2 linked regions of the Pirellula sp. SH-Sr6A genome follow. The main gene of each other region encodes a partner of the protein of the gene in region 2 in a complex. Links are inferred from orthologs where the notes say so. Each region holds a gene or a part of one and is shown on either strand. Other genes may lie near its edges. The genes, in order: mnmG and VN12_RS20040.

What was found.
Region 1: the proteins of VN12_RS20040 (region 2) and mnmG are in contact, whole or in part, in a solved structure (PDB 9HIP), measured with the Escherichia coli proteins. The link is inferred for Pirellula sp. SH-Sr6A from one-to-one orthologs.

The regions. Positions count from the first base shown.
Region 1 is NZ_CP011272.1:635,163-650,690, reverse strand. What follows is about bases 5,471-8,464. They hold mnmG (tRNA uridine-5-carboxymethylaminomethyl(34) synthesis enzyme MnmG), read right to left. Parts: upstream 7,911-8,464; coding sequence 6,030-7,910; downstream 5,471-6,029. Other genes in these bases: VN12_RS02335 (PQQ-binding-like beta-propeller repeat protein), read left to right, coding at 8,024-8,464; VN12_RS02345 (NAD(P)/FAD-dependent oxidoreductase), read right to left, coding at 5,471-6,019. In the rest of the region: VN12_RS02360 (efflux RND transporter permease subunit), read left to right, coding at 1-493; VN12_RS02355 (TolC family protein), read left to right, coding at 453-2,132; ATP-dependent helicase HrpB, read right to left, coding at 2,177-4,720; more of VN12_RS02345, read right to left, coding at 4,730-5,470; more of VN12_RS02335, read left to right, coding at 8,465-9,574; VN12_RS02330 (PVC-type heme-binding CxxCH protein), read right to left, coding at 9,687-14,111; VN12_RS02325 (HEAT repeat domain-containing protein), read left to right, coding at 14,386-15,162; VN12_RS02320 (cellulase family glycosylhydrolase), read left to right, coding at 15,326-15,528. UniProt on the Escherichia coli protein: NAD-binding protein involved in the addition of a carboxymethylaminomethyl (cmnm) group at the wobble position (U34) of certain tRNAs, forming tRNA-cmnm(5)s(2)U34.
Region 2 is NZ_CP011272.1:5,135,862-5,151,322, forward strand. Bases 4,413-7,339 are described here. They hold VN12_RS20040 (tRNA modification GTPase), read right to left. Parts: upstream 6,597-7,339; coding sequence 5,229-6,596; downstream 4,413-5,228. Other genes in these bases: VN12_RS20035 (helix-turn-helix domain-containing protein), read left to right, coding at 4,413-5,207; VN12_RS20045 (homoserine dehydrogenase), read left to right, coding at 6,701-7,339. In the rest of the region: VN12_RS20015 (hypothetical protein), read right to left, coding at 1-628; VN12_RS20020 (DUF2760 domain-containing protein), read left to right, coding at 910-1,476; VN12_RS20025 (hypothetical protein), read left to right, coding at 1,404-2,519; tRNA glutamyl-Q(34) synthetase GluQRS, read left to right, coding at 2,544-3,668; more of VN12_RS20035, read left to right, coding at 3,696-4,412; more of VN12_RS20045, read left to right, coding at 7,340-8,065; VN12_RS20050 (cofactor-independent phosphoglycerate mutase), read left to right, coding at 8,109-9,329; VN12_RS20055 (hypothetical protein), read right to left, coding at 9,343-10,062; dnaE (DNA polymerase III subunit alpha), read right to left, coding at 10,073-13,654; VN12_RS20065 (hypothetical protein), read right to left, coding at 13,716-14,174; excinuclease ABC subunit UvrA, read right to left, coding at 14,265-15,461. UniProt on the Escherichia coli protein: Exhibits a very high intrinsic GTPase hydrolysis rate. Involved in the addition of a carboxymethylaminomethyl (cmnm) group at the wobble position (U34) of certain tRNAs, forming tRNA-cmnm(5)s(2)U34.

The sequences.
Region 1 (15,528 bases), 4.5 Mb from region 2 along the record:
ATACGAGAGCTTTATCCTCCCATTGGCGGTCATTGTTTCCCTACCTGTTGGGATCTTCGGCTCGTTCTTGTTTTTGCAAGCGATGGGACTGGCGAATGATGTCTATTGCCAAATTGGATTGGTGATGTTGGTAGGTTTGCTAGGTAAGAATGCAATCTTGATTATCGAGTTTGCGATCCAGCGAAACCGAGAAGGAGTTCCTATCAAGGACGCCGCCATCGAAGGGGGGAAACTTCGCTTTCGCCCTATCTTGATGACGTCGTTCGCATTCATCGCAGGGTTGGTACCTCTGGTGAGGGCGACCGGCCCGGGTGCAATTGGAAACCGAACCATCGGTACCACCGCGGTGGGGGGAATGCTTTTAGGTACGGTCATCGGAGTCCTTGTGATTCCGGGACTTTATTACCTCTTCGCTAAGATGGCGGAGGGGCGGAAGTTAATCAAGGATGAACATGATGAGCCGTTATTCGAAATCTTGGAACGGACGAATTAAGCGAAACGCCTTCGCTGCATTGATTGCGGGAACGACATTGATTCCCGGGTGCAAGATTCCCGAAATCTGCCGGCCCGAATCGATGCGTCCCCTGCCACAGACCTTCGACCGCAATAACGATCCAGCTCAAGGAATGGTGAGCGATCAAAACTCCGCATGCTTGGGTTGGCGGGAATTTTTCAATGACCCCACCCTGCATCAATTGATCGCCGATTCGCTCGCGGGCAACCAAGAGCTTAAGATTCTCGCTCAGGACATCCGCATCGCCAACAATGAATATCGAGCCAGGCGAGGCCTGCTGTTCCCCTTTGCTTCGATCGGAACCTCCGCTGGCATCGAGAAATCAAGCCGCTTCACACGCGACGGTGCTGTGGAGGACCAGCTCCAAGCAGCCCCTGGGAAAGGTTTTCCCGAGCCTCTCCCCAATTTCTTGATTGCCGCCGATGTTACTTGGGAGATCGACATCTGGCGCAGGCTGCGCAATGCCCGCGATGCTCAGGCCCTGCGATTCCTGGGAACGCAAGCCGGGCGAAACTATGTGGTCACTCGCGTCGTGGCGGAAGTTGCCGAAAACTACTACGAATTGCTCGCTCTCGACAATCGACTCGAAACACTCGATCGAACGATCGCCATCCAACAACAAAGCTTGGATACCGCCAAAGCCCTGAAGGATGCGGCGCGAGGTACAGAGCTTGCCGTCCAACGCTTTCAGGCGGAAGTGCAAAAGAATCAAAGCGAGAAGCTGATCATCCAACAGGAGATCACGGAGACGGAGAATAGAATCAATTACTTGGCTGGTCGGTTCCCGCAAAAGATCGATCGCCCCAGTGTTGAATTCCTTTCCCTCTACCTGCCTGCGATCGGAGTCGGATTTCCATCTCAGCAACTGCTCAACCGATCGGATATCCGTCAGGCAGAAAGGGAAGTCGCTGCCTCGGGGCTCGATGTCCGCGTTGCCCGCGCTCAATTCTTCCCCTCACTCATCCTATCGGCGGGTGTGGGTTACGAAGCGTTCAACACCAAGTATCTCTTCTCAAGTCCCGAATCGCTGATCTACAACGCAGCCGGTGGACTTGTCGCCCCTCTCATCAACCGCTCCGCGATCAAAGCAGACTATCTCAATGCGAACGCTCGCCAGTTGCAAGCGGTCTACGAGTACCAACAGACCGTTCTCAATGCCCACATCGAAGTCATTAATCAACTCTCCTTGGTCGAGAACTATACGCGAAGCCTCGAGGTCAAGACCCAGCAACTGCAGTCGTTGGAATCGTCGGTCGACAATGCAACCAAACTCTTCCAGAATGCACGGGGGGAATACATCGAAGTCCTGCTGGCTCAGCGGGACATGATGGAAACGCGATTGGTATTGATCAATACAAAGCAGAAGCAACTCGGAGCGGTTATCAAAGCCTATCAGGCGCTCGGGGGTGGTGGTCGTCCCGGAGACTTCGTCGTCGACGAACTGGAATCGTTGGAGGATCCAATGATCGATACCGACACAACGCAAACCACGGAATCGGTTCCAATCCAGATCCACTCGGCACCTGGCAAACAAGCCTTCGGTCGATCGGAGCCAGCTCCCATTGCGATGGTCCAAGAAGCCCAGTCCGCAACGTTTGATATCCCAGCAAACCGTTAGCCAAAATGCCAAAAGTGGGGATCAGACCAGGGCCTGTCTGAAGACTATTTCCTGCCAGGCTCTGCGTTAGCCGGATCATCAGGCCACGAGTGTTTCGGGTATCGACGTTTAAGCTCCTTCTTGACTTCGGGGTAACCATTTGCCCAAAACGAAGCGAGGTCATCGGTGATCTGTTGGGGACGCATCGCAGGGGAGAGTAGATGTAGCAATAGCGGCACTCTTCCTCTCGCGATGCGGGGTGTTGCTCGCCAGGAAAAGACCTCCTGAATTTTCACTGCCAACACCGGCGGCTTGCCCTGTTCGTACTCGATCTTGATTTGGCTCCCACTGGGAACTTGGATTCGCGCTGGCGCCTCTCTCTCGATCGCCTGCAATTGCTCGGGTGTGAGTTTGGCACGCAGCCAGTCCAGCCAAGGCGCATTCCGGATTTCCGACAGCGATCTTCTACCATCGCAAAGCTCTTCCGCTACCTCCTCGAGTAGAGGCAACCCGATCTCAGGTAATTCCAACTCAGGCATCCACTCCCGCAGACATCGTACGCGTTCAATGAATCCGCAAAGACTCTCGTCATCCTTCGGGTAGGCCTGATCCCAATACTGACGTACCCCTTGCATCAAGATCGCTTTGGCTTTCGCGTTATCAGAAATGGCAGTCGGCGTTTCTTGCAGGACCAAATCCAACCAACGCGTCTGCTTGCGTGCAACGACCTGTTTCTGGCTTGGGTGAAAGAAGCACTCTTCGGATGTCACCAGTTTGTCCAGAATCCAGTCGACCTCGACGCCGCTCGCCTGTCGAACGATCGCGTCGCTTCCCTTCCCACCATCCATTTCAATGCACAGGAAAAACTCGGGTTCTAAGACCCCGCTCTGCGGATGCAGTGATACACCCTTTCCCCCTACCATCAATCCGTTGCTTTTACCCGCTTGCCTGCGGCGAGCCAAACGATCGGGGAAGCCCGCCAAGAGTGACTGCAGAATCGCCTCGGGTGCAGTGTTTTGATCGCAGTCATGCGCTCGATCTCTTTCCAGGAGAGATCTTGTTTGCGTCGAGATCTGTTCGGCTGCGCTGGCGATCGTTCTCAGTGCGCTAAAGTTGAGCTCGCCAAAAGGTGATTCAAATGGCTGCCGATGGAGAGCACTTTCTAGAATCAGCAATCGCTCCATACAGTCGCTGAACCACTTGGACGTATGTTTGGTGTGAATCGAAGGCGACCGGTCCCGCTGCTCGCGGCGATCGAAAGGATCGCGTTCCGCGAGCATCGCAGCGAGCAACGCGCTGCGTGACAAACAACCTCGCTCAGCCGCATCGAGCACCATCCTCGCCAATCGTGGATGGATCGGCAGTTGGGACATCTGGATTCCGATGGGCGTGATTTTGCCATGAGATATCGCTCCAAGACATTCCAATAGCTTTTTGGCCGCAGCCCAAGCATCCTCCCTGGGCTTTTCGAGCCACGGAAAGTCCTCCGACTCCCCCTCACCCCATGCGTACAATTGCAACGCGGCCGAACAGAGGTCTAACCGGCGAATCTCTGGTTCCAAATGCGCAGCTTTAGCGCGGTCGGCCGCTTCCGACCACAGACGGATACACGTCCCCGGAGCGACGCGACCTGCGCGACCGGCTCGTTGCGTCGCCGACGCTTGACTGATGCTCTCCAAACAAAGACGGTCCAAGCCTACATCCGGAGTGAATCGCATCACTCGGGCTTGCCCGCTGTCGACTACGACCCGAACCCCTTCGATGGTGAGCGATGTTTCAGCAATGTTGGTCGCGAGCACCACTTTGCGGCGAGGCCCGGTTTGCACGACGCGAGACTGCTCTTCCAGCGTCATCGCACCGTAGAGGGGCAGCACATCACAATCGCGCGCCACAGAGGTCCTGTTCAGTTCCTCGGCGGCGCGATGTATTTCGCCAGCTCCCGGCAGGAAAGCGAGGATATCACCTTCGTACTGCTGGACGGAGTCGCTGACAACCCGAACTAGATGATCGACCATACGGTCCCTTGGGTTCATCGGCTTGTAAAGATTCCGAACCGGAAAGGTCCTGCTCTCAATTCGAATGATCGGAATCTCGCCCAGCGATTCTCGGATGAGATCGATGTCCAAGGTAGCAGACATGATGACGATCCGCAGATCCTCCCGCACTGTATCTTGGACGCGACGAAGCATTCCTAGTAGTAGATCGGCATCGAGTGAACGTTCGTGAAACTCATCGAGCAGAACTATGGAGACGTCTTCCAACGCAGGATCGGATTGAAGACGCCTCAGGAGTATCCCTTCGGTTGCCACAATCAGTTGGGTATTGCGGCTGATTTGGTGATCGAATCGAACTTGATACCCAATCCTCTCACCGATCGTAGACGCACTCTCTTGCGCGATTCGTTCGGCAACCGAACGGGCTGCCAATCGACGCGGTTGCAGCAGATAGATCCGCCCACTAGTTCCCGATTGAGAAATCATCTCGAGAAGCGATGGCGCAACTCGCGTCGTTTTCCCCGAACCCGGAGGAGCTTCGACCACGACGATTGGATGGCCGCGCACGGCGTCGAGGATCTCATGCAGATAGGAATCGATCGGTAGTGGTTGCATAGCAAATAGTTAGAGGGCAAGTATCTTGGTTGCCGCTCGCAGACCGCTTTGCACAGCACCTTCGATGCTACCGCTTACGCAGTAATCTCCACATCGATAAATCCCATCCGAGACGAGCGGATCCGGAGTCTCATCTATCGCTTCGCGGGTCTGATTCGGCAGCGCGTAGGGGATACGGTAGGTTCGGAGATGCCGCCACGTCGCCACCGACGATCCAAACCAATCGGTGAGTTGTTCTCGTACCGATGTTTCCAGCGGCATGTCGAATTCTTCCGCGTTGCCGATCGTGTTCACACTGACCAGCGACAGGCCTTTCGGTGCATAGGATGGCTGCGCGAAACTTACAAAGGACAAATGATTCACAGGACCAACGCCGTCGCCGTTGAGCAGCAACATGGAATCGTGCAACGGAGGTCTCTCGACCGCATAGTAAAGGGTGCATGTCGAACGGGGAGGGAAGTGGCACGAGGATTGTAGCCCGAGCAGTCGATCGGCAGCGGGTTGCTCTACTGCAACGAGAACAGCATCCCCCTCTAGCTTCGTACCATCGCAAAGTGTGACGCGTCCCTTTTCAACATGCTGCACCGTCGTGTTCGTGTGCAGGGAACCGGAGGGGAGGTCTTGCGCGATCGACTCAGGAATGGCACCCATTCCCTGTTGCGGTAATGCAGCAAATCCCAATGAAAATGTCCTGAATACGAAGTCCATCCTATCGGACGAAACCGCCAATTCGGGCTCCAAGAATATCCCGCCGAAGAAAGGTTTGAAAAAGCTATGGATGATTCGATCGGAGAAGCCCAATTGGCGCAACCGATCCCTCGCTGGGACCCTCGCGTCATGGCTGATGTCGAGATTCGACTGGTTTTGCATCAAGCTTCTGTACCGGAGCATCTGCAGTTTGTCCCGCAGTCCACCGATCGGCGCCAACGCGGTGGAGATGCAATCCCGTACGATCGCCCCCATCGAGCAACGAAGTGGATCGCCGACACGATACCGCTTGCCTCCCAGCTGAATCCATGCTCCAGCGGGTAAACATCGCAATCTTAAACTCGACAGGTCCAACTCCTGTCCGGCTGTTTCGTAAGCGGTCAAGTAGACTTGGAAGCCATGGTCTAGAAGGAATCCGTCTATCGCATCGGTTTGGATTCGGCCGCCAATCCTATCGCGAGCTTCGAGGATACTCACGCGCCAACCTGCACGATGCAATTTCCTCGCCGCGGTCAAACCGGCAATCCCAGCGCCGATGACGATTGCATGTTTGCCGTGCGATGAGTCCCCAGTCGATTCCTTCGGATTCATGATGCAATACTCAAGCGTCCGTCGGAAAAGATTCCGCGTTGCTATTCGCACGCCCGCGGAGTTTGGGGTTTTCAATGTAAGCCAACACCAAACTGATATCCGCGGGGGTGATTCCGCTGATCCGACTCGCCTGGTCGAGGTTGATCGGGCGAATCCGACATAGCTTTTGTCTCGCTTCCGCTCTCAAGCTGATTATTGCTTCGTAGTTGAAGTCCACGGGGATCGCTTTATCCGCCATCCGGTTTTGACGTTCGACCTGCACTTGCTGGCGAGCGATGTATCCGGAGTACTTGATGTCATTCTCGACTTGCTCGGCAATTTCTTTCGAGAAGTCCCCCAGGGTTTCTGGAAACTGCTCGACCATGTCGGACCAAGTCACCTCGGGACGTCGCAAGTACTTATCGCCAGGAACGTCTCCGATCCGGAGGCTGCGCACAGCTTCATTCGCACGCTGAATGTCCGCGAGCTTTTTCTGATAAACGGTGTAGCGCATTTCGTCGACCAAACCGATCTGGTACCCCAACTCCGTCAGTCTTCGATCTGCGTTGTCTTGCCGAAGCATCATCCGATATTCCGCGCGGCTCGTGAACATGCGATAAGGCTCATCGACACCGCAGGTCACCAAATCATCTACCAATACACCCATATAGGCGGCATCTCGAGTGATGGTGAATCCGTCCTTTCCCTGCGTGCGAAGAGCCGCGCTGGCCCCAGCGATCAACCCTTGTGCGGCCGCTTCTTCGTATCCCGTCGTTCCGTTGAGCTGACCCGCGAAGAAAAGACCTTCGACCGCCTTGGTTTCTAGCCAAGGATTGAGCTGATCCGGTGGGCAAAAGTCGTACTCCACCGCGTATCCATATCGCATGATCTGAGCTTTCTCCAAGCCTGGAATCATGCGCAACATTTTGTCTTGAACATCTCGGGGTAGCGACGTTGAGATGCCGTTCACGTAGACTTCGCACGTATTCCTGCCTTCGGGCTCTAGGAATAATTGGTGGCGGTCTCGATCGGCGAATCGCACTACTTTGTCTTCGATGGAGGGACAGTAGCGCGGGCCCGTTGACTGGATCTGCCCCGAATACATCGGCGCTCGATGGAGATTAGCTCGGATGAGCTCATGCACTTCATGGTTGGTGTAAGTAATCCAGCATGGGACCTGGGGTTCAGGGAGGCTTTCTGTCAGATACGAAAAGGGTTGGGGGGATTCATCGCCTGGTTGAATCTCCGTCTTGGAGTAGTCGATGGTGCGGCTGTTCAATCGAGCGGGCGTTCCCGTTTTGAATCGCTCGATCCGGAAACCAAGCGATGCGAGGGTATGACTGATACCCGACGTCGTTCCTTCACCGGCTCGGCCTCCGGGAGTCTTCGCTTCTCCTGTGTGCATTATGGCTTGTAAAAATGTCCCGGTGGTGAGAACGACCGACCGAGCATAATAGAAAGCGTCTCCTCGAACTCGGACACCCAAGATACGTCGGTTGCCGTTTGTACCCGAGGCTGAATCTTCTGTCAGAAGCTCTTCGACCAGTTCCTGTCGCAAATCCAGACCGGACGTCTCCTCAATCACCCGTTTGATTTCGAACTGGTAGGCTTTCTTGTCAGCCTGCGCGCGCGGGGAGTGCATCGCCGGACCCTTGCGACTGTTCAGCAATCGGAACTGGATGCCGGTCTTATCGATGGCGGATCCCATCAATCCCCCGAGGGCATCGATCTCCCGTACAATCTGTCCTTTAGCCACACCGCCGATGGCAGGGTTGCAACTCATTTGCCCGACGGTGTCCAAATTCCCCGTCAGCAGAACCACGCGTGCTCCGAGGCGTGCAGCCGCCGCAGCTGCCTCGGTTCCGGCATGCCCTGCACCCACAACGATTACATCGTATTCGTAACGATTCATCCCAACTCTCGGTAGAACTTTTTCAACATTCCTGGGTTTTCATAGACTTCTGAATCCGTATCGTACCTCCACTTCCCTGATTTGACGAGGAACAGCTCATGCAGGAAACATTCATGAACACAAAACTTCGGTCAAAAGTCCGAGTCGCCCTCCTTTCGAGCCTCGCCTACCTGGTCATGACCCCTTTCTCGCCAAGCTCGATCGGGGAAGAGCGAGATTGGCCCAATTGGCGCGGACCGCTCGGAAATGGTGCATCCCTCGATGCCACACCTCCTACGTCCTGGGGGCGTGACAAGAACATCGCTTGGAAAACCCCCCTCGATGGCATGGGGAGCTCGACCCCTATCGTTTGGGGGAATCAAATCTTCATTCTCACTGCGATCAGAACCGACAAAACAGAAGTGATTCAAACATCACGCCCTTTTGTGGAACGCGATCTGGAATTCCAAACGGTTGAACCACCCAAACAGCTTCCACCCCGTGCCAACGACGGCAAACCCGCCCAACCATCGAATCCACCCGGGGGTGCTGATCGCCCCGGACCTCCCCGCCCTCGAGTTGCAACCGCCGGGGTTTACGATCCTGAGACGGCAAATACCGAATCTCGACCCAACAACCGCGGCTCCGCCCTTCCAGGAGGAGGACGGCTATCCAAACCTCGTCCGAACAATGTTTATCAATTCTTGGTCTCTTCCTACGACCTCGAATCCGGAAAGAAGCTTTGGCAAACAACCGTGACCGAAGAACTGCCTCATGAAGGTGGGCACGGCACCAACAACTTCGCATCCGCATCACCTGTGACCGACGGAAAGCACTTGTACATATTCTTCGGTTCGCGAGGGATTTTTTGCCTCGATCTGCAAGGAAAAGTGATCTGGAACGCCGATCTGGGTGAACAAGTCACTCGCAATGAATTCGGTGAAGGGGCATCCGCAGCTCTCTATAAAGACTACCTTATCGTTCCCTGGGACCACGAAGCAGACTCGTTCATCGCTGCACTCGATCCAAAGTCCGGCGACTTGAAATGGAAAACGGCGCGTGCGGAACGAACAAACTGGTGCACCCCCATCGTGGTGGAACACCGCGGCGTCGAGCAAGTCATCATGAACGGGAGAACGGTCCGAAGCTACAACCTCCGAGATGGAAGCTTGATCTGGGAATGCGGCGGACAAACAGAAAATCCGATCCCCACCCCGTTTATCCACGAAGGAAAGGTCATTGCGACCACCGGCTTCCGGGGCGCTGCATGCTACGCAATTTCGCTGGACGCAAAGGGTGATGTTTCCCAAAGCAAGGACTTCGTGAAGTGGACCTACCACCAGAACACTCCCTACGTCCCGTCGGCCACGCTCTATAAGGGCCAAGTCTACTTTCTCTCGGAAAACAAAAACATCTTGACCTCGTTGGACGCCTCGACTGGAATGCCTGTGTTCGCCCGTAGCCGGATCAATGGCCTCGATACGATCTATTCCTCGATCGGTGCCGCGGCGGACAAACTCTATGTGACCGGACGAAACGGTACGACGGTGGTGATGAAAGCAGGCGCGGAACCTGAGATCTTGGCGACCAACGAACTCGGCGAAGAAATCGACGCGTCCCCGGTTTTCATCGGCAAACGTTTGCTGCTTCGCAGCGCTGGACACCTTTACTGCATCCAGGAATAACACCCCACACGGTGCTTCGTTCGTTTTCATCGCTCGTGCGCTGGCTTACGAGCCAGTTCGCTAGCTTACGAGCCCTAACCTAGCGCACGGCGATCTTTCGCCATACTCAGGCTCACTTTGCCTTTTGCAGCGTCGTGAGGTACTCGACGAGATCCACGAGTCCTTGATCCGAAACCAGTTCATGAAGGTTTTCGGGCATGAGCGACTTGTCTTGCTTCTTGAATTCATCAACATTAGGCCGCGCGACCGTGTGCTCGATCCCCTTTGCGTCCTTCAGGGTGATCGATTGCGCGGTTTCCGATACGAGCAACCCCGTGATCACTTCATCCTCGTCCGTCCGGAGGGCGTAGGCTTCGTACGCGTGACTTATCCCCGCGCTGGGGGCCAAAATGGACAAGTACATCGCGTCCTTCGAAAGTTTGCTCCCAATCTCACTCAAGTTCGGGCCGACATTCTTCCCATCGTTTCCAACGATATGGCATTGTGAACAGGTCGCTGCACCAAAGTAGATCCCTTTTCCTCGATCCGCATTTCCTCTTCGCTTCACCAATTGGTCGATCGAAGGTAATTCTTTCTGGGACCCTTCGGCCTTGGGAAATAGCTTTTGAGCTTCCTCTCGTATCGACGCTTCGCTCGAGCTTCTCAGGGTGCTCGCAACCAATCCCAGTGCTTCCGACGGAATGGCCTGCTTTTTCGCCAGCTCTAAGATAAAGGGTTGCGTGCTCTTGTTACGAGCCAATGCGATGGCCGCCTCCGCCTTCACTCCTTTGGTCGCGGTATCGGACTCCAAGAGCGATCGTTGCAGTTCCAGCCATTCACGCTTTGTTCCCAAGGAAACGATTCGGGCAATCGACAAATCCAGTTCGGTCGGCTTGTCGGAAGCAAGCCGATTCAATAGGGACTGGCGATTCTTGGCATCCGTCGCGTAAATTTCGAGCGCTTGCAATCCCTGGGAAGTGGCCCCCCAAGCGGCCGCTCGTTCCAGAATCAACGCGTCTAAACGCGGGACTCGTACCTTCCGCAAAACCCGCAATTGAGCAGGATCATCCCCCATCCGTTCGACATACCGTGCGACACTCGCGAGAAGGAGAGGATCCAGATCGTTCGCAACGCGATCGGTTCGCAAAAGACCCTCGACAACCAGTGAATCGGTTCGTTCGCTCGCCGGCGAAGCTTTCATCGCGTTCAAAAGAGATTCGATGCCCTTTTCGCGAGCGCTTTTCTCTTGGAAGTCCAGAGTGCGGAGCATCGGCGAGATTTGTGAATCGGGAAGGCTCGGTGATTGCAGGGCTGCAATTTGCAGTCCTGCTCCTTTGCTACCGCGCGCCCGCCACACGATACCACGAGACGATGCGGAGGCCATATCCGGTTTGGTGGCCAACCAAGCATCGATGCACTCGTCCCATCGATCCATCGCAGCGATCCCCAAGGCCTCTAAATACCATCGGTCCTTGCCATCGAATCGAGCCGCCAATTTTGACCAGTAGCTGGGTCCCTCTTTCGATTTGTCTTCGCGCAATGCAACACATAGTTCGCGAAGAACCGCTGTATCGGAATCGTCCAACAAAGTTGGAACGAATTCGTTCGTTGGCAAGCGATGCTGTCTAGCGATACGAATACCGGTGATCCTCACATTCGGATCGGTGTCACTCGCCGCTTGATCGACAATCTGCTTGGGAGACTGGATGCGAGCCAGAATCCAAAGTGCACGAGCGCGATAGCGAGGGTTGGGATCCTTTGCCATCGATTGCAACGATGGGACGGCTTGCTGTGCCATGCCGGTCAAGGCTTTGAAGGCCATATACCTAGCCGAATTGTTGGGACTCTTCAACGCCTCGATGGCTCCCTCGGCCGTGCGAAAGTCATAGGTAGGAACTCGGTAAGGTGTCTTCGGAGGAGCTACACGGAACAATCTTCCTCGCTCCATGTCCTCCATATTGTGTCCGCCTACTCCTGGGTCATACCAATCGGATACGAAGAGTGATCCGTCGGGCGCGACCGATACGTCCGCAGGCCGAAACCATCGATCGAACTCGCCGACAATGATGTCCTCAATCGTAGCCGAGTAACCCGCCCCTTCTTTTTGAGCGACATAAGCTCTCACCACATTCGGCCCCGCATCGGTGTGAATGACCTGATTGCGATAGCGTTCAGGAAGCAGCGAGCCCTCGTATACGGTTATCCCGGTTGGCGATCCCGCCCCGGTGATCAACATGGTCGGAACCACGCCGGGATCGTTGAGGTGCCAATGCCGTTGTGGGATCTCTGACTCCCAGTTGGTTCGCTCTGCCTGCCAGCCGGCACCCGTGGCCTCGTCCACATAGCCGTAATTGCCAAACTCCATCACGAAATTGATCCGCGTCGCACGGTTTCCATCGTCGTCGTTATCCGATTGCCACAGCGAACCGAACGAGTCGACGGCAACTTCGTAGTTATTTCGAAAGTTATGCCCGAGAACTTCCATGTCGCTCAAATCTTCATTGCATCGGAATACCATCCCTTGGCGATAGGGGGTACCGGAGTCGTTAATCTTCCTTCCCCATCGATCCAAGATCGGGTTTCCCGCGGAATCGCAAAGTTGTTGACCGGTGTTCCCAAAATTGAAATAGAGCTTCCCGTCGGGCCCAAAAACAAAGGAGTGCACCGAGTGATCGTGCTGGGGTTGCCCCGTTTTGGTCAAGATCTGAGACTTTCGATCGGGCACGTCATCTCCGTTTTCATCGATGAACTCCAGTACGTAAGGTGCCGCACTCACGAGGATTCGATTACCGAGGACACACAATCCGAGGGCGGAGTCGATATCGCGTCCCTGATAAAAGACCTTGGTCGTATCCACGACACCGTCGTGATCGGTGTCTTCCAAAATAAGAATTCGATCTCCTTCCGGTCGATCGTTTTGGTGGCGGCGATAATTCACCACTTCGCAAACCCAAATTCGTCCGCGATGGTCGATGTCAATATTCGTGAGGCTCTTTAGCATGGGCTCCGATGCAGCCAAGGATGCTTGGAGCCCATCGGCTACTTGTAACCCCGCGACGGCTTTGTCGGGCGTTCGATCCACAGCCTGCACCGATCCGTTCCTGCCCCAATCATTGATTCCATCGGGAACCCCTTCCGCTGCAACATGAAACCGCACCGAAGTTGTCTGCCCGTTCTGCTGCGAAACGCCCCCGTCGTCGAGCGCGCAACCCGCTTTGAAGGTCTCGTAACCAGCAGGAAGATCGAATCCGATCACGCTGAACGCGTGCGTTCCGATGCCGGAAACGATTCGGCCCCCGACCTGCATTGCCCCTCCTTCCGCGTTCGCATTCTTGCGCGGCTCTCCCCATTCTGCCGACCCCGTAAACCAATTCAGGTCGAGCAATGACTTTTCGCCAGAAGGACCGGCCAACTTCGGTTCCACCCAGTTCGACCAGTCGCATGCCATTCCATCGCGTCCCGATGACACGATCAAATAAAGCTTTTTGACGCCTCGAATGTCGACCGCTGCATCGACGCGATGTCCAGGTGTTTTGCTGGTCAAGGTATCCGTTGAGAAGAGAAGCTTTGCGACCGAAGCCTTGTCGGATCCAGCAACCGGTGCGGACGTCAATCGAAATGATTCCGCGATCTTTTTCGGATCGAAGCCTCCCGGAACCGTCTCGTCCTGATTCTCTTTGAGTTGCTCCACCGACTTCGGTGCAACCACCGCCCCCTCATCAGGGATCTTTGCTTTTGCCGTCCAGAGAATGGCGTTGGCAACCAGTTTGGTCTGTTCGGTGCGGCCCCAATTCCAGTGGAAATGTCCGCCGGTGAACCCGAACGAACGACCGCCATCGGGACGCTCTGTAGCCCACGCGACATGCTGCGGCACTTTCATCGCGACCTCTTTGCGGACGTCTGGATTTCCGCTGTGAGGACCATCGGGCCTCGACATGGTGTGCTCGGGAGCAACGGCGGAAAGGATCGGTGTGACTCCCTTCATGCCCTCGGGGAATCGCATGTGGAAGTACCATTCATCTCGGGTTTCGAAAGGCTTCACTCCTGTGGTGATCGGATGCTTGGGTAACGTGTCGAACTTCGCATCCCAATGGGGATTCACAGACCAGTTCGTTTCAAAATACCCACCCAGCCACTTGAGAAACTCGGGCCCGCCGCGATCCTTGGGAACCTCGACTGCATAATGAATACAGACGAACCCCGCTCCCCGTTCCATCTGCTTTTGAAGCCGCGGCAGGTGCGGCAAAGAGGGATGTCCGCCCCCGCCATCGGAGTAGATCACAATGGCGTCGGCTTGATCGAGCAACCTGTCGTCTTCAGGCCAACCGTTTCGCATGACGGTACAGCGGACATTGGAATCCGAGTTCTCGACCACCTCCGCGAGAATCTTGGAACCTGCAAAATGCTCATGCGACCCGTAGTCATGGCTCTGACGGCCGGCGATGAAGACCACATGCTTCTTACCGTCTTGAGCATAGCCTGCTGAACGAAGGCCCGCGGTGTGAATGCAAAGGGTTGCGACAACCGACAGGACAAAAGCGGGGATTCGTATTCGCATCGTACACAGGACTCTATTGGGAGGGCTCGGGGTTCGGGAAGGGACTGCGAGGTGGCGGAGGAAAAGGCCGGCGGAAATCGGATAGACCAACGGCCAACCCCTCAATCTGCATCGATTAGGGTATCTGGAGAAGGGGAAAATCCCAAACCACTAATGACGCGTTAACGCAAAATTGTCCTCCAACCCTGCGGCTTTCGCAACAGGTCTCATAAAAGTTGCCTGTTTGGATCGCTCCTGAGCAATTGCCCTGGATTCGAGCGATTGAGGTTTGCTAATGTCCGCGATCAAACGGTTTGTTTCCCATCTCCCCACGGGGCTTGCGTACGTGGAATTCTTAGCTTCCCAACGAAAACGGGTTTCCTCCGCCATCGCGAGCGGCTTATTGCTCGCGATCATCGGATGTACCGACGGCCCGTTTTACGAACTTAAGAAGCTGAACCCGGTCATTCAGGATCAATGGAGAAAGGATCGCGCTCGGCGGCCGGTCTACCATCAACGGGTGGAAGAGTTCCAGCTGCTTCGTACGGCGATAGCAAAATACCCGGTCGAAGAGCAGCGCCGATATATCGAGCTCCTAGCCAATACAGCCAAAGCGGAAACCAGCCCCGATATTCGTCGGCACATCGTTCTGGTGTTGTCTGAAGTGCTGGAACGGCCAGACGCTATGATGGTCGTGACGGAACTATCGAAGGACAAAGAAAGCAAGGTTCGGCTCGAGGTCGCCAAGGCGCTTCGAAATAGCAGTGATCCGATTGCCACCCAAGCTCTCTTGTCCATGGCTGCATCGGATAAGAGCGATGTGGTGCGAAACATGGCGGCGGAGTCGTTGGGAAATCATAAAACCGAGGATGTGAAAAGCTTCCTCGCCAAACAATTGGACTCGAAGCAACCCGGGGCTCAATACGCTGCGTATCTCGCTCTCAAAGAGCAGACCGGAAAAAGCTTCGGTGGCGATGCGGCCAAAATGCGAGCCTATCTCCAGGGGGAACCGGTCGACGAAGACTCTCCGAGCTTTCTCGCTTCCCCCATCGACTTCTTCTTGGGGCGATAAGGCCCACGGTGTGTCCTGGGTCTGCTGTTCGAACGCGCCAGTAACCGTTTCATCTTGGCTCCCGCTTCCAGCCGAGGAGTCGATGTGCCCATTCCTGGTATACTTCACTGCGAGTGAGATCTTTCAGGGGATGAACGCCGTGCGCAATCCAAGGACTTAAAATATGCAGTGCAAATTCTATGCGATCGCGAACGTCTTGCTGGTTTCTGTTCTCGGCTTGCGATTCGCAGGCGCGGACGACGGGCCTACGAGTCCGTCGATCGATCGAGCGACGAAGATGGAAGTCATTCAAGTTTCGAAAGACAAAAAGGGTTTTGTGTTGCACCCTTCTGGCGAGAGGTTTGTTCCTTGGGGGCACAATTACGC
Region 2 (15,461 bases):
CTTCATGTCGAAACGCAACGCGCGTGCCGGGACGAATATTGAATTCCTTGGCCGCTCGCTCCTGCTGGGTAATCAACTCATGCCGATGCTCCGTGTGAGCAAACAAACTCTTCGCAATCGACTGGAAACGTCCGGCAGCGCAGTCGCTTTGGATCCAAACCAGCATCTCACAAAGATGGATCAACTCGTGCTCGACCACCCGTTGCATGGCGGTGAGACGGTCTTGGCATTCGAACCCGCAAACCCGAATCGTATCGCCCGGAGCACGAAAAGATTGAAACAAGAGGGACGTCGACAAGGCGATTTCGTAATGAGTACGCCCCGGTTTGCCCGCCGTGGGCGGAAAGGTCGTCCGCGTCGTCTTTCCACCCGCCCGAGTCATTCGCGAACTCAATCGAAAGGAAAGACCATACGATTCCGCCAAAGGCAACGCGATCCCCCCCAAGAACGACTCGTCATACAACCAAGCCATCGACTCGAGATCGCTGCGAGAAACGGCATGAAAATTTCGAGTCTTCATCACTTTGGATCGTGATAAGATTCGATCTGCGATCCACTTCTGACGTTCCGATCGATCGCGCCACACATGTGGGTCCCGGTACAACACCTCCCCCAACTGCTTTTGCATGGCGATCCGCTGCGATGTCGACAAGGATGTAGCAGCGGGAGTCGACGGCCGCGCAGCGTTCGAAAGCCTTTGCTCCTCGCCCATCTTCGATGACCCGTTCGGTTTGGCTGGTTTCCTCATATCCTTTGAATCGTCCTCGCTGCGCCATATCGCACGGGAAGTATACCGCAGGACATGCCACCAGTGCAGCATCGAAACGGCTGCCCGACGGAAAAGGCTTGCGGTATACTCACTCGCTCGATTTCGCGTTCGTCCACCCTTTTTCCTCTTGAGCGAGTCTCATGCGAATCCTGCTCGCATTCCGCGCTTTCTTCGCCGTTCTCCTGAACAAGGAGCGAGCGGCTGCGGTACAAAAACTTCTTTTGCCCGCCCCGGCCCAGCCCGATCGGGGGCAAACCCCATCGGGATCGAAGCCAACGATGGAGCCGGAACGACCCCTTGCGACTCCGAAAAAGCCCGCGCCGATCGCCCCGAAATCCACACGAAGTGAAGCGCTGACGCTGCTCAGCACGCTCCAACGAGAGGCGAGACTGATCGATTTGATCCAAGAGTCCCTCGACCAATACAGCGATGCGCAAATCGGCGCCGCCGCGCGCGATGTCCTGCGAGACTCTAAAAAGTGCTTGCAACAGGCCTTCGGAATCAAACCCCTGCTCGAACAATCGGAGGGGGAAGCAGTCTCCATTCCCGATACCCCATCCCCCATTCGCTGGCGATTGCTCGGATCGCCCAAAACGAACGGCCGAGTCGTTCACCCCGGCTGGATCGCCACTCAATGCAATCTTCCGACTTGGTCGGGCAACGCCGACGACTCTTTGGTCCTCGCAGCGGCCGAAGTGGAAACTTGACGCGCGGATCTTCCATCAACCACCGCATGACCAGCTTGTCCCCCGCCACCAACTCGGCCGATGCCCCCTCGAACCGATATGAAATTCGAGCCGGGTCCAGACTGCACTTGGGACTCGTGGAGATCCATCCTGGCACAAACAGCTGTTACGGCGGAATCGGCTGGATGGTAACCGATCCTTACTCCACCCTTCGGTTCGAAATCGCAGAGTGTCACATCGACGAATTACAAGTCGTTGCACCAAACGAGTGGCAAGGCCGCGTTTTGGAGTTGTGCCGTCGCTGGCTTGCAATCCATCCAAGCAGATCGCACCTGCCTGTTCGCAGCCTATGGCTTGCCACCACCCAGCGCCCGCATCAAGGTCTGGGTTCCGGAACGCAGTGGAGTTGTATGGTGATCCACGCCTTGATGGCTGCCGCATCGGGAGACCCCATGGGTTGCCGGCTGTCTATCGAGGAATTGGCACGCCTGAGCGGGCGAGGTCTTCGTTCGTACATCGGTTTGGCAGGTTACCTGGCCGGTGGCGTTATCCTCGATTACGGCCTGCCCTCGAGAAGCGTTCGTCTTCTCCCTTTCCCCAACTGGCCCGTTCTCTTGTTGCGAGACAGGAACACCGAAGGGGAATCCGGCGATGCTGAAAAGGAAATGTTTCAAGTCTGCTCGCAGCACCCCAATGCGGGCCGGGGAGCCATGCTTTCTCTGATCGAAGAACATCTGGTGCCCGCCCTCGAGTCGAACGATTGGACAAGGTGGGACCACCATATTGGCCAATATGGGCAGTTAGCTGGGAAAGTGTTTGAGAAGGTGCAGGGAGGTGTTTATCGATCTCAATCGATCCAACGCATCATCGAAACGGCAAAAGGATTGGGATACCGGGGCGCTGCGCAAAGCAGCTGGGGGCCAAGCGTCGCTTTGGCCTTACCCGAAGGGGCAGCGGCGGAATCGATTATCGACGCGTTTCAGCGCAGACTGCCCGGCATCTCTATCACCTTAACCGGAGGCCGAAATAGCGGTTCGCACGTTTCACCATGGAACGATTTATGATCATGAGTGACTGCGAATAATCCCATGGCTCCGAATCCTCCAACCATCGGTCGGCTGGCACCCTCTCCGACGGGCGCCCAACATCTGGGTAACGCTCGAACCTATCTCGTGGCTTGGATGCTGACGCGATGCAATCAAGGCAAACTTTACTTGCGAGTCGAAGATTTGGATACTCCGCGCACCAAGGCTGGTGCCGAGTCACTGTTGCTCGAAGATCTTCGATGGCTCGGGCTAACATGGGACCGCATGGAAGAGGTCGATGCGACCGCAGTGTCCGGGCAGTCAGACCAAGCGAGGGAGATCTTTTGGGGAAAGTCTCTTCGCGAACGAGGATACGTGCTACAGTCCGAGCGATTGGCTCGCTACCAAACGATTTTGGAAACGCTTCGCGAAAAGGAAGTGATCTATCCTTGCACGTGCACCCGTAGCGAAATCGAACAATCGGCGAGCGCCCCCCACGAACCGACGCCAGGGGAGGGAAGCTCCACTTTAATGCCCCATCCCGTCGATGGGCCTGTTTACCCGGGCACTTGTTCGTATCGCACCGCATGCGATGCAGAAAGACTCGACGCACAAGGTCTCAAGTACGCATGGCGATTTCGGTTCTCTTCGATCGCGGCCCTTCCGAGCGGTGCGACCGAAATCGATCGCGAGACACTTCGAATGACGTGGTGGGATGATTTCCTTGGAAAACAAAGTCTTGCACCGATCCAATCCCTGGGCGACTTTGTCGTCGCTCGAAACTACGGTCCACCTGCCTATCAACTCGCGGTAGTCGTTGACGATCATGACATGGGAATCAACCAAGTGGTGCGCGGAGCGGACTTGGTCAGCAGCACCTATCGGCAGCTGGCTCTCTACGGCTCGATGGGATGGGCCCCTCCTCGCTGGTTTCACGCGCCACTCGTCGTTGGACCAGACGGTAGGCGGCTCGCGAAACGGCATGGTGACACCCGGCTTTGCACCCTTCGAGACGAGGGTTATTCCAATCGCTTGATACTAGGGTTTTTGGCAAACAGCTTAGGCTGGATCGATCGCCCAGAAGAAATAGATCTCGGGGAATTGGAGTCAATGCTCAGGCAGGATCGAACGCTGCTCGATAGAATCCCAAAAGACCCCGTACAAGTTCTGTTGCCACGCCCCGCATGATACCTCCTCACGACAAGGCTCCCTCGTATGTCCTCGGATGATCCGAATAAATCGATTGCGAAGCGGCAGATTGCCAGACTGATCGGTAGCTCGGACATTCCGATGTATGTGCTAGACGAGCAAGACATTCTCGTTTACGCGAATGAAGCGATGTTGGCTTGGATCGCATCAATTCGCGGGCCCGATTCCGTTCCCTTGGACTTGATTGGTCTCAACTGCCGTTTTCATTCTCGACCTCTCGAAGGTCAACCGGATACCGAGCCAGACGGCGCCACCGACCGTCTCGCCGATTGGATCGCCCAGCTCGCTCCCCCCACCCTTTGGGATCGGAGTTCTCTTCACGTTTCGTCATGGGACGACGCGACGGCGAAAGTGATTGTACCACTGGAGCCGCATAGCGACGGGATGGGCGTACCGGGGCCAACAGGTACGTTGTTGGTGCTTCGGCTGCCGGAACGATTGCTCGATATTTATCGACGATTGCAATCGGGCAGCCGCGAATGCCCTTTGCCAAAATCGACCGATGGAGAATCGTCACTACCTTGGCCATGGTTAATCGCGGGACAGTCGCTACGAGCCGTACTACTGCGACAGCAATGGGAAATGGCATGCGCATCCGAGACCTCGACCATCTTGATCGGTGATGTTTGTGAAGAGCGGGACGCCCTCATTGCCATGCTCGCCCGCACGCGTGCCTCGCGAAAGAATCTGCTTTATCAACCCGGATCGACCATCCGGGTTGACTGCCATCTTATGGATGGATCGCTTTTGGAAAGCGTCCTCGAAGCGGTGGATGAAGTCATTCGTTCCTTTGGGTCCCGAGCCAGTCTCTTTTTATCGAGACTCGATGAACTTCCAGAAGAACTCCTGCTCGCCTTGGATCGCTATCTCGCCTCGAGACCGGAGCTCGTTACCTTTGCGAGCTGCCGTAAGCCGCTTCACGAATCGCGTGGCACGAACTCGTTATGGTTGCGCCTTTGGTTACGTCTTTCACCGCTCCGCATCGAGCTCCCCTCGCTTCGCGAAAGGTTGGAAGACTTGGATTCCATCATTGCAAGCTGGTTTCAAGCAAGGCAGCAGTTGGCGGAGCAAGGGCTTCGCATTCGCTCCGAGAAAATCTCTCGGCACCTCACGATCGCTTCTCCAGCAAAAGATGCGTTGCTAGCCTATCCCTGGCCAGGGAGCTACGAGGAGTTGGCCAGCGTCCTCGAATCTTCGATTCAACAATCCGAGGGAGGCGAGATCGGCGTATCCCACCTTCCGATCGCAATCCGTACGAGCCCCAGCCACTTTGAACGGCCTCCTTCTCTCGAACCCATTGCGCTCGATGAAGTCCTCGAGCAAGTTGAGAAGCAGCTTATCATGGAGGCGCTCGAGCATTGCAAAGGAAATCGCACCGCGGCGTCGAAACTCCTATCCATTTCTCGCGCTCGTATGATTCGTCGATTGCAACAATGGGGACTGATCCAAGACTCGACCTCGGGAGACGAGGAGGCCGAGGGCGATCTCCCGCAGTTCGAAGAAATCCGCGATGACTGATTCACCAATTGGCTTGGGTAGCTACTTGCCGATACAAAACCGACTGAAGAGCGCGTCCAACACGTCTTCGGTGTAGACCGTGCCTGCTACCAAACCAATTTCGTCTAACGCTATCCGAATTTCGGCAGCGATGATTTCATCGCCACATCGACCTCGGACAGCATCGAGGGCGGCTGCGATCGCACCCTTTGCGTTTAACAAAGCGCCTTGGCATCGCTCCACCGTCATCGGAACCGCGTCGGCCTGTTCCGCTTTTTGTTGCTGTACCCAATGCAAGAGGGCATGGCCAAGCTCCGCGACACCGTCCCCTGTCTTCGAACTGACTTCGTATCGCGCCTCGATGCGTTCGACGTTTCGATCGCGTGTCCCACCGTGAGGGCGAGATACATCGCATTTTGTTTCGATGAGCCAAATCGGTTTGGACGAACTCAACACCGGGGCAGGGATTGGTTCTGACAACTCATCGTGTGGAGAACAGTAAAGAAGCAAGTCCGCTTGCTCGATCTGCGATCGAGTAAATGCCTGTGCGAGGCCGCGCGGTGAGTCCTCCTGCCACTCTTCCATGCCAGCGGTATCGAGCAGATCGAACGCGACATCGGACTGTTGGACACGGTAACGAAGGTAATCACGCGTGGTGCCAGGTGTCGGGCTAACCATCGCGACCTCGGTGCCTGCAATGGCATTGAGAAGCGAGCTCTTGCCCGCGTTGGGAGGACCGGTGAGAGCGATCTGCCACTCGTGTTTTTGTCCGGAGCGAGAGTCCATTTGGGAGAGGATCCCTTCTACACTCGATAGGGCATCGAGCAACCTCGACTCGATCTGCTCGGGTGAAATGAACTGGATGTCCTCGTCGACAAAATCCAATCCAGCTTCGATGTCCGCCAACAAATGGATCAAATCGCGACGAGTGTCAGCCAAAGGTGCGGCCAACCCTCCCGCTAATTGGTTCAGTGCCACCGCAAGACTTCGTTGGTCGTGTGCGTGGATGACACCGAGCACCGCTTCGCATTGCGTCAAGTCCAGCCTTCCTGCCAGAAACGCTCGGAGCGTGAACTCTCCTGGTTGCGCGAGTTTCACCCCGGACAAAATCAGTTTTCGTTGTAGTTCGCTCAACAAGACCGGTGCACCGAGCGTGTGCAATTCGGCGGAAGGCTGACCGGTGTAACTTCTGGAGTCCGGCCAACAAAAAACCGAGACGGGGAGCGGCCCGAGCTCTCCGAGGTCGATGTCCATCCCGACTCGTTGGGCAAACGGGATTTTTTCAGGAAGCGGGCCAAGAGTTCGGAGCATGGCCAGCGTATCCGGACCGGTGATCCGAATCGCTCCTCGGAGGGCAGGCGCCTCGCCTGTGGCGATGGCGCAGATGGTCGTTTCGGTATCGAATTGCATGCCCTGGGCATCCCGGTTTGCGGAACGGTAACTTTGCGAGATCGTGATCTTGGTTTACTATTGTGCCTTTTCGGATGATCACCAACAGAGGATGACGCTCTTTCATGGAGAAAACAAGGGTTGCCATTGTCGGCATGGGAACTGTCGGCACCGGGGTGGCAAAACTCCTGCTCGATCATGGGGACCGTTTGGCTCGCCACGCGGGCCGCGTTCTTTGGCTTGAAAAGGCGACCGTTCGGGACCTGAAGAAGAATCGATCTATCCAACTGCCCAAAGGGGTTTTGACGGATGACTTGAACTCCGTCCTCCAAGATCCGAATATCGAAGTTGTCGCGCACTTGGTCGGGGGCATCGAGCCGGCTCGCACGATCATGTTGCAGTTGCTCGATGCAGGAAAAGATGTAGTCACCGCAAACAAAGCGCTCCTTGCCGAACACGGAGAGGAACTCTTCGATCGAGCTCGAGCGTTGGGTCGGACCATCGCGTTTGAGGCGAGCGTGGGGGGGGGAATCCCGATCATTGCGAACATTTCGCAATGCTTTTCTGCCAATCAAATCCGCTCGCTCCGCGGGATTCTCAATGGTACGAGCAACTACATCATCACACAGATGGAGGAGCAGGGGGAAGACTACGCCGACGCGGTTCGCCACGCTCAGGAACTCGGGTACGCGGAAGCAGATCCGACGATGGATGTCGATGGAAGCGATGCCGCGCAGAAGCTTGCTATTCTCGCCCACCTCGCATTCGGTGTTCGCGTGAAATGGAGAGAGATCCATCGCCGTGGCTTGGAAGCATTTCAGCTTGCCGATTTGCGATATGCATCCGAACTCGGATATCGAATCAAACTGATTGCCACGGCTCACCTGCACGAAGAAACCGGTCAGCTCGAACTTCATGTCTCACCGACGCTGATCCGAAAAGGACGTCCGCTCGCGGAAGTTCGAGGGGCCTACAATGCAATTTTGGTCGTCGGCGACGCGGTTGGAGATATGTTTTTCCACGGCAAAGGGGCAGGACAGATGCCGACCGCGAGCGCGGTGGTCGCCGATATGATCGATACCGCAGCCGGTCGTACCGATATTACGTTCCGGCGATTGGAACTTTGGTCCGACCGGGAATCGAAAATCGAAATTCTACCTTACGAGCATTCCAAGGGCCGCTATTACATGCGGTTTCACGTCGCCGACGAACCTGGTGTTCTATCTCAAATCACAGGCATCCTTGGTAAACACCAAGTATCGATCGCATCGATCATCCAGCACGAGCCCGAGCCCGAGCAAACAACGGGTTCTTCGTCGGATGAGTCGCGGGATGGACGCGAGGGTTCGCCTTTGACTGTCCCACTCGTGATCATGACCCACCAAGCGACCGAATCGGCTGCCATGGCGGCCAACACCGAAATCCGTAATTTAGCCTCCGTGCGCGACGAAGCCGTTTATCTTCGTGTTTCCGAAGGGGATAAAGCATGACGCGAACAGGACCTTTTCACCTCCAATCAGAAACGACACGACTATGAAATGGGTTATCATCATTCCGGACGGCTGCGCGGATTTCCCTGTCGAGTCGATCGGCGGAAAGACACCGCTTCAAGCCGCGAAGATCCCCAACATGGACCGCATCGCACAACAAGGCGTCGTGGGACGTTCGGACAACGTGCCGCGCGTCTTCACGCCTGGCAGCGAAGTCGCAAATATGACGCTCTTTGGCTATAACCCGCACGAGTTCTTTACCGGGCGGGCTCCAATCGAAGCCGCCGCGCAGGGGATCCAACTCGGGCCCTACGATTGGGCGATCCGATGCAATTTGGTAACCGTCCAAGATCAGATTATGGTCGACTTCACCGCGGATCACATTTCGAGCGAAGAAGCGGCGGAGATGCTCCGGACAGCTCAAGAGAAGCTGGGGAACGCCCAGTTGGAATTCGTCCCAGGTGTCAGTTACAGGAATCTCTTGATCTACCGAGGCCAGTCTCCCTCCGATGTTCCATTCTCGTCGGACACGCGCACGACCGCCCCGCACGACCTGACCGATGAATCGATCGAAAGCGACTTCCCCAAGGGACCCGGATGCGAACTTCTCTGTCGCCTGATGGAAGAAAGCCAAGCGGTTTTCCAAGATCATCCGGTCAATCAAAAACGAGTGGCTGCTGGCAAACGTCCAGCGACCAACCTCTGGCTCTGGGGACTGGGAAAGACTCCACAACTTCCCTCCTTTGAATCTCTTCACGGATGCCGCGGTGCCATGATCACCGCCGTCGACCTGCTTCGAGGTCTAGCTGCCTTGATCGGTTGGGATCGAATCGACGTCGTCGGCGCAACTGGGTACCTCGATACCAACTATGCTGGAAAAGGACAGGCTGCTATCGAAGCTTTAAAAACGCACGATATCGTCTGCGTCCACGTCGAAGCCACCGATGAAGCGAGCCATGAGGGGCGAGTCGATGAAAAGATCAAAGCCCTCGAAGCGATCGATCATCACGTCGTCGGACCCGTTCTCGATGCGTTGGAAAAGATCGGCGACTACCGCATTCTCGTCATGCCAGATCACCCGACCCCGGTCAGCACCAAGAAGCATTCGCACGGCTGGGTACCTTTTGCCACATGCGGTAAAGGCATTCAAGCAGATGGTTCGAAGAGCTACGATGAAGTCGCAGCAGGGGAATCGAATCTTCAGTTTCCGGATGGATGGAAATTGATTCCGAGTTGGATCCAAGCGGGCTTTTCTGGACGATAAAAACGACAGCTCGCTAGCCCCGAATGATCTTCGCTCGCTTCGCTTCCAATTCTGCGAGGCGAGCTTTCACACGGTCGATTTCAGCATCCAATTGCTGGAGACTCTCTGAAAGTGCCGAACGATCTAGGGACCTCGTCGAAACGTCCACGTCAACTTCCGCAGGATGAAGTTTGTGCATCACAGGAATTGTCGTTGTCATGGCCGTCACGAAGATCGATAGCACCGCGAGAACTTGGGCCTCCAAGAAAAACGATGCAGGAGCGAGGATCATCATCGAAATGAGAATTGCCAGTGCGATAATGCCACCTCTGGCGACGAACTGCAACCACTGAACTCGACTCGCTAATCTCGCGAGCGAGAGTAGAACGATGTGGCCACAGGCGATTGCAGAAACCACCAGTACCATGTTCGTTTGCCAAAAGCCGATAACGAACCGGTCCGACCATATGAGTACCAGACTGAACAAGGTAGCGAGGAGCGACAACCCGACGCCTAGGATCGCTACCGACTCGACAAAGAGATCTCGCCCCGAGAACAGTTCTCTACGCAACCCAGGACTGCATGCTAGCCCTCCCAAGCTCCCTCCAGCGATGACCAAAGTCGAGAACAGGATCCGGGCCTCGAAAGGACTAAATCGACCGATCAAGACAATAACGATCCCGATACACGCGGCCAACACGATGGAAACGATCAGGGAGATGAGAAACGGCTTTTTCAACGACGCAAGAACCATGCGCGAATCCTCACGTCGCAGATCGACGGAACTGGTTTTGGCTACCACCGCTCTTCATCTTCGGCTTGGTCGCTAGCAGTTTATGGCTCGGGGGTCCCAACAAATCGTCCAATCGTGTTCGCAATTCGGAATCGATGGCAACCCGATGTTTCGTCGCTTTGATGTGTACTGTTTCACCAGAGTGCAATCGCAACGCGAACATCACATCGCGTTGGCCTGGATACCCGCGCAGGATCTCGCGAATCTTCGTCATCAATTCAGGGTCGTGTCGTGATTGATCGAACAGAATGTGTATCCCGGTTGTGAACTTGGTGTCCGCTTCAGCGATCGGAATAAGTTCATTGACGATGAAATTTACTTCGTCCCCTTCCCCTCGCTTGTCGACGGTTCCCCGCGCCAAAACAACCGCATCGTGCTGGATCAATTCGCCGAACTGCTCAAAGTCGCTTGGCCAGCATATTCCACGAACGTAACCATCCATATCTTCCAAGTCGAAATTGGCGTACTTGGCTGACTGCCCCGGTTTCGGATTCTTGATAAACGCCATCTTGATAGAGGAAATCATCCCTCCCATCAACACTTCGTCACGATGCTTCGCATTCTTGATCGTCGAGGAAGTATGCGAACAAAATGCTTGCAGGGTTGTCGCATATTCGGAAAGGGGATGGGCGGTCAAGTAATACCCGAGCACTTCTTTTTCCATCGCCAGTTTCTCACGTTCCGGAAACTCCGGAACATCTGGCAATACCACCTTGACCTCTTCGGCGACCGCCGAAACATCGTCGAAGAGACTCATCTGTCCGCTCTTCTTGTCCTTCAGCTTCGCGGCTCCTCCCTGCAGAGCTTTCTCGATCACAGCCATTACCTGCGCCCGCTTTGCACCGAAACAATCCATGGCACCGGCTTTGATCAATGATTCGATCGTGGATTTGCCGCAAGCTGCTGCGTCGACACGTTCGCAAAACTCAAAGATGTTTTTGAAAGGCCCGTTCTTTTTCCTTTCGGTGGCAATTGCATCGGCAGCGGAACTACCGCAACCTTTGATCGCCGAAAGGCCAAAGTGAATCTTGCCATCGGCGACGCTGAAGTCGGCAGAGCATGTATTGACACTGGGGGCCTCCACAGCGATTCCCATCCGTTGGCAATCTTCGATATGCTCGACCAGACCATCTTTTCGTTTGAAGTTCCGGTTGGGAATATCACCCGTCAACAAGGCGGCCATGAACTCCACTTTGTAGTGGGTCTTTAAGTAGGCTGTTTGGTATGCGACGAGCGCGTAAGCTGTCGAATGACTCTTGTTGAAGCCGTACCCCGCGAACTTAAGAATCATGTTCCAGAAGTCTTCGGCTTCCTTCCGGGTTAGACCTTTCTCCAGGCATCCCGCCAGAAACTTCTCGGCGTTGGCAGCGATCAATTCTTCCTTCTTTTTGCTGATCGCCTTGATACACGTGTAGGCTTTGGCGAGCTCGATTCCTCCCAATCGGTTCAGAATCCGCATGACCTGCTCTTGATAAACCATCACGCCGTTGGTCTCTTCCAAGATCTCTTGGAGAACGGGATGGATATAAGTAGCCTGCTTCTTCTTCAGTTTCACGGCGACATATTCATCGACCATTCCCCCTTCGAGAGGACCGGGCCGATAGAGCGCATTGGTCGCGATGATATCGTGGAATCGGTCGGGCTTCATACGCTGGAGCAAGTCGCGAATCCCTCCAGACTCCAACTGAAATACCCCTTTCGTCTCCCCGCGTTTGAGCAACTCAAAGGTCTCTTTGTCATCCAGCGGGAAATCGAGTGGGTCGATTCGAACTCCTCGAGTCTGCTCGATGATGTCGACCGATTTGGAAAGGATGGTCAAGTTGCGGAGGCCCAAAAAGTCCATCTTGAGCAATCCGGCCGCTTCCACGTCCCCCATCGACCACTGGGTGATAATGTCCTCTTTGCCCGATACGCGCATCAATGGGACGTATTCGGTAAGGGGTTTGTCCGCAATCACGACGGCCGCGGCATGCGTACCGATGTTGCGTGCCATCCCTTCGATCTTCATCGCATAATCGAGCAATTCGCGGACATCGGAATCGCTCTCGTAAAGCTTCTTGAGGTCTTCGCTTTCCTCCATCGCGTTTTGAATCGAGATCTTAGGATCGTCCGGAACCAACTCGCTGACTTGAGCAACCCGATTCAACGGCAATCCGAGCGTTCGCCCCACGTCTTTGATCGCCCCTCGCGCCTTCAACGTACCGAACGTTCCAATCTGAGCTACGTTCGACTCGCCGTACTTTTCCTTTACATACCGAATGATTTCGCCCCGTCGCTCCTGGCAAAAATCGATATCGATATCGGGCGCCTCCAATCGGCTCTCGTCCAAGAACCGTTCGAACAGCAAGTCATACCGGACGGGACAAACGTGGGACAAGTACAGCGCATAACACACCAGTGCACCGACTCCAGACCCCCGAGCGGTCGCGGGTACGTCGATCTCACGTGCGTAACGGACGAAATCCCATACGATCAAAAAGTAATTCGAGAATCCCAGCTTGCGAATCACACCCAACTCGCGATCCAATCTCTCTTGAACCACCGTTGCCAATTCGCCATCGACGAGCATGTCAGGACTCTTCGCATACCGGGCCTTGAGACCATTGGTACACAGCTCTCGCAAGTAATCGTCGGCAGTGATTTCGGGATTGGGCAACCGATAGGTCGGGAAGTTCCGTTTACCCAATTCCAAATCGATATCGACCGAATTGGCGATCTCCTGCGATCGAGCGACGGCATCGGCATGACCTGGGAAGTGCTGGTACATTTCCTCCGGCGAACGGAGGTAGAACTGATCCCCTTCCATCTGCATGCGATTGGTATCGGTGCGGAATTTTCCCGTTGCAATGCAAAGCAAGACGTCTTGCACTTCTGCGTCTTCTTTGTCGACATAATGGGCATCGCTGGTGGCGACCAAGGGAATACCGACTCGATTCGCCACATCGATTGCCCCGGCCATTTGCTGCCGCTGGATCTCGAGATTGTTGTTCATAATCTCGATGAAAAATCGATCTTGAAAGACCTTCGAAAACCATTCGGTGACATGGGTCGCGTCTCGAATCGCCGCATCGGTGTCTTGTCCCCGAAGGATCGCGCGCGAAAACTCGCTCGAGACACAACCGCTGAGGCAGATAATCCCTTCGCTGTACTTCGCCAGGATCTCTTTGTCGATTCGCGGCTTGAAATAGAAACCTTCCAGACTTGCTGCCGAAGCGAGGCGGATCAAGTTCTTAAAGCCGGTTTGATTCTTAGCCAGCAGCGTCAAATGGTACGCCGCTTCTTTCGACGAGGAAGCGTCCCGTTCGAAACGACTGCCCGGCGCGACGTAGGCTTCATACCCCAGAATAGGATTGATGCCCAAATCCCGAGCCTTCTTGTAGAACTCGAGAGAGCCGTGCAGGTTACCGTGATCGGTGAGCGCCAACGCGGTCATGCCGTGCGATTTGGCCCTCTTGAGCAGTTTGCCGATCGGGCTTGCACCATCGAGCAAACTGTAATGACTGTGGCAGTGCAAGTGAACAAACGGACGCTGGGCAGGGGTGTTGGATTCCATTCGGTCGCCACGGTTACGTCAAGAAGGTCTAAAAATCGGAGCTCAATCGATCGCGTACCAACTACTTGGTCGGCTCGCCCGTCGAATCGGTAGCGGTCGCTTCGGAAGGCTCGACAAACTCGACGCCGTCAAACCCGGCTCCCAGGATCGTTTTTTCAATATTGGCTCGATCCAGTTCCCCTCGATACGAAATGGTGATCACTGAGTTGTCGATCAATCCCTCCGTATTCTTCTGCGGAGCCAGCCCGACATCCACCACGCCCTCCCGCTTTTTGAGGACGCTCTGGATTCCGTTGAAACAACCTTCGACACAGCTCATCGTGTCGATCTTCACCGACACCGTTTTTACCGCTTCAGCGGGAGAATGAGGGGTCGGCATTTCGACATCAGGCGCGACGATTTCGCTCAAATCGGGCGCTCCTTCCACCGTCACATCCCCTTTGGTATCGCACCCCACCATGGCAGCTGCGAGGCACATCCACGAAAGCAACGAAAGCTTGGTAACGATCTGCATTTTCACTGATTCGATCCTTGGAGAGAGGGATTCAATAAGACTTCTCTCAGTTATATCTCCTCGGGGAGCGAAGACCAAACGGAATTGAAGCACGGGTCATCGAGGCTTGCTCGGCGGTCGGGACGGCCGCTTGGTCCCCTCCCAAAATTCTCGCAACGCTTCGCCCGTATAACTGCGGTGGCCCGTCGGTTTGGCGGATGATGCAATGTCGGTTTTCGAAGCCGCTTTGCGTCCCCTTGTCTTCTTTTCGGAAACTTGCAAAGCGATCCCTTCCGCATCGCCATAGCTTCTATTCGAAGCATATTCGATCAGTTTTTCAGGGGTACCGGCGAAGACAAGTTCTCCTCCTTGCTCGCCTGCCTCCGGGCCGAGGTCGAGGATCCAGTCGGCGCATTGGATGATATCGAGGTTGTGTTCGATTACGACAACCGTGTTCCCGCTATCCACCAAGGCTTGCAAGACGTGAAGGAGCTTCTGGATGTCATTGAAGTGCAATCCGGTCGTTGGTTCATCGAGAAGATAAATGGTCTTCCCATTGTTGGGGCGACAAAGCTCGGTTGCCAATTTGACCCGCTGAGCCTCACCACCACTCAACGTCGGGGCGCTTTGCCCCAACGCGAGATAGTCCAGCCCGACATCGCAGAGGGTTGAAAGCATGTGATGGATCTTCGGGATCTCGCTCATCAAATCTCTCGCTTCCCCGATCGACATGTTGAGCACATCGTCGATCGAATGCCCTTTGAATTTCACGGCGAGGACCTCGGAGGTATACCGCCGTCCGTTGCAGGCGTCACATGAAATCCAAACATCGGGTAGAAAGTGCATCTGAATACATACTTGCCCTAACCCCTCGCACTTCTCGCATCGCCCGCCCGAAACGTTGAAGCTGAAATGACCGGCTGTGAGACCTCTGGTTTTCGCTTCCGGCAATCGTTGAAATAGCTGCCGAATATGATCAAAGACTCCGGTGTAGGTCGCTGGATTGCTTGACGGAGACGCCCCCAGTGGCGACTGATCTACCTTGAGCACTTTCTTAAAATGCAAATGTCCCCTGATTTCGCGAAAGGGGCCCGGCACACCATCCGTAGCGTAAAAGTATCGTGCCAAGGCGGGGTACAGAATTCCGTTGATCAAGCTACTCTTGCCACTTCCGCTCGGACCCGTCACCGCGGTGAAACAACCGATCGGGATCGACACATCGATTCCCTTGAGAGAGTTCGCTTCGGCTCCTTTCACCGTTAACCAACCGTGCGGTGTGATCGCGATATCGGTCCAATCGTGCTTGGATATGTG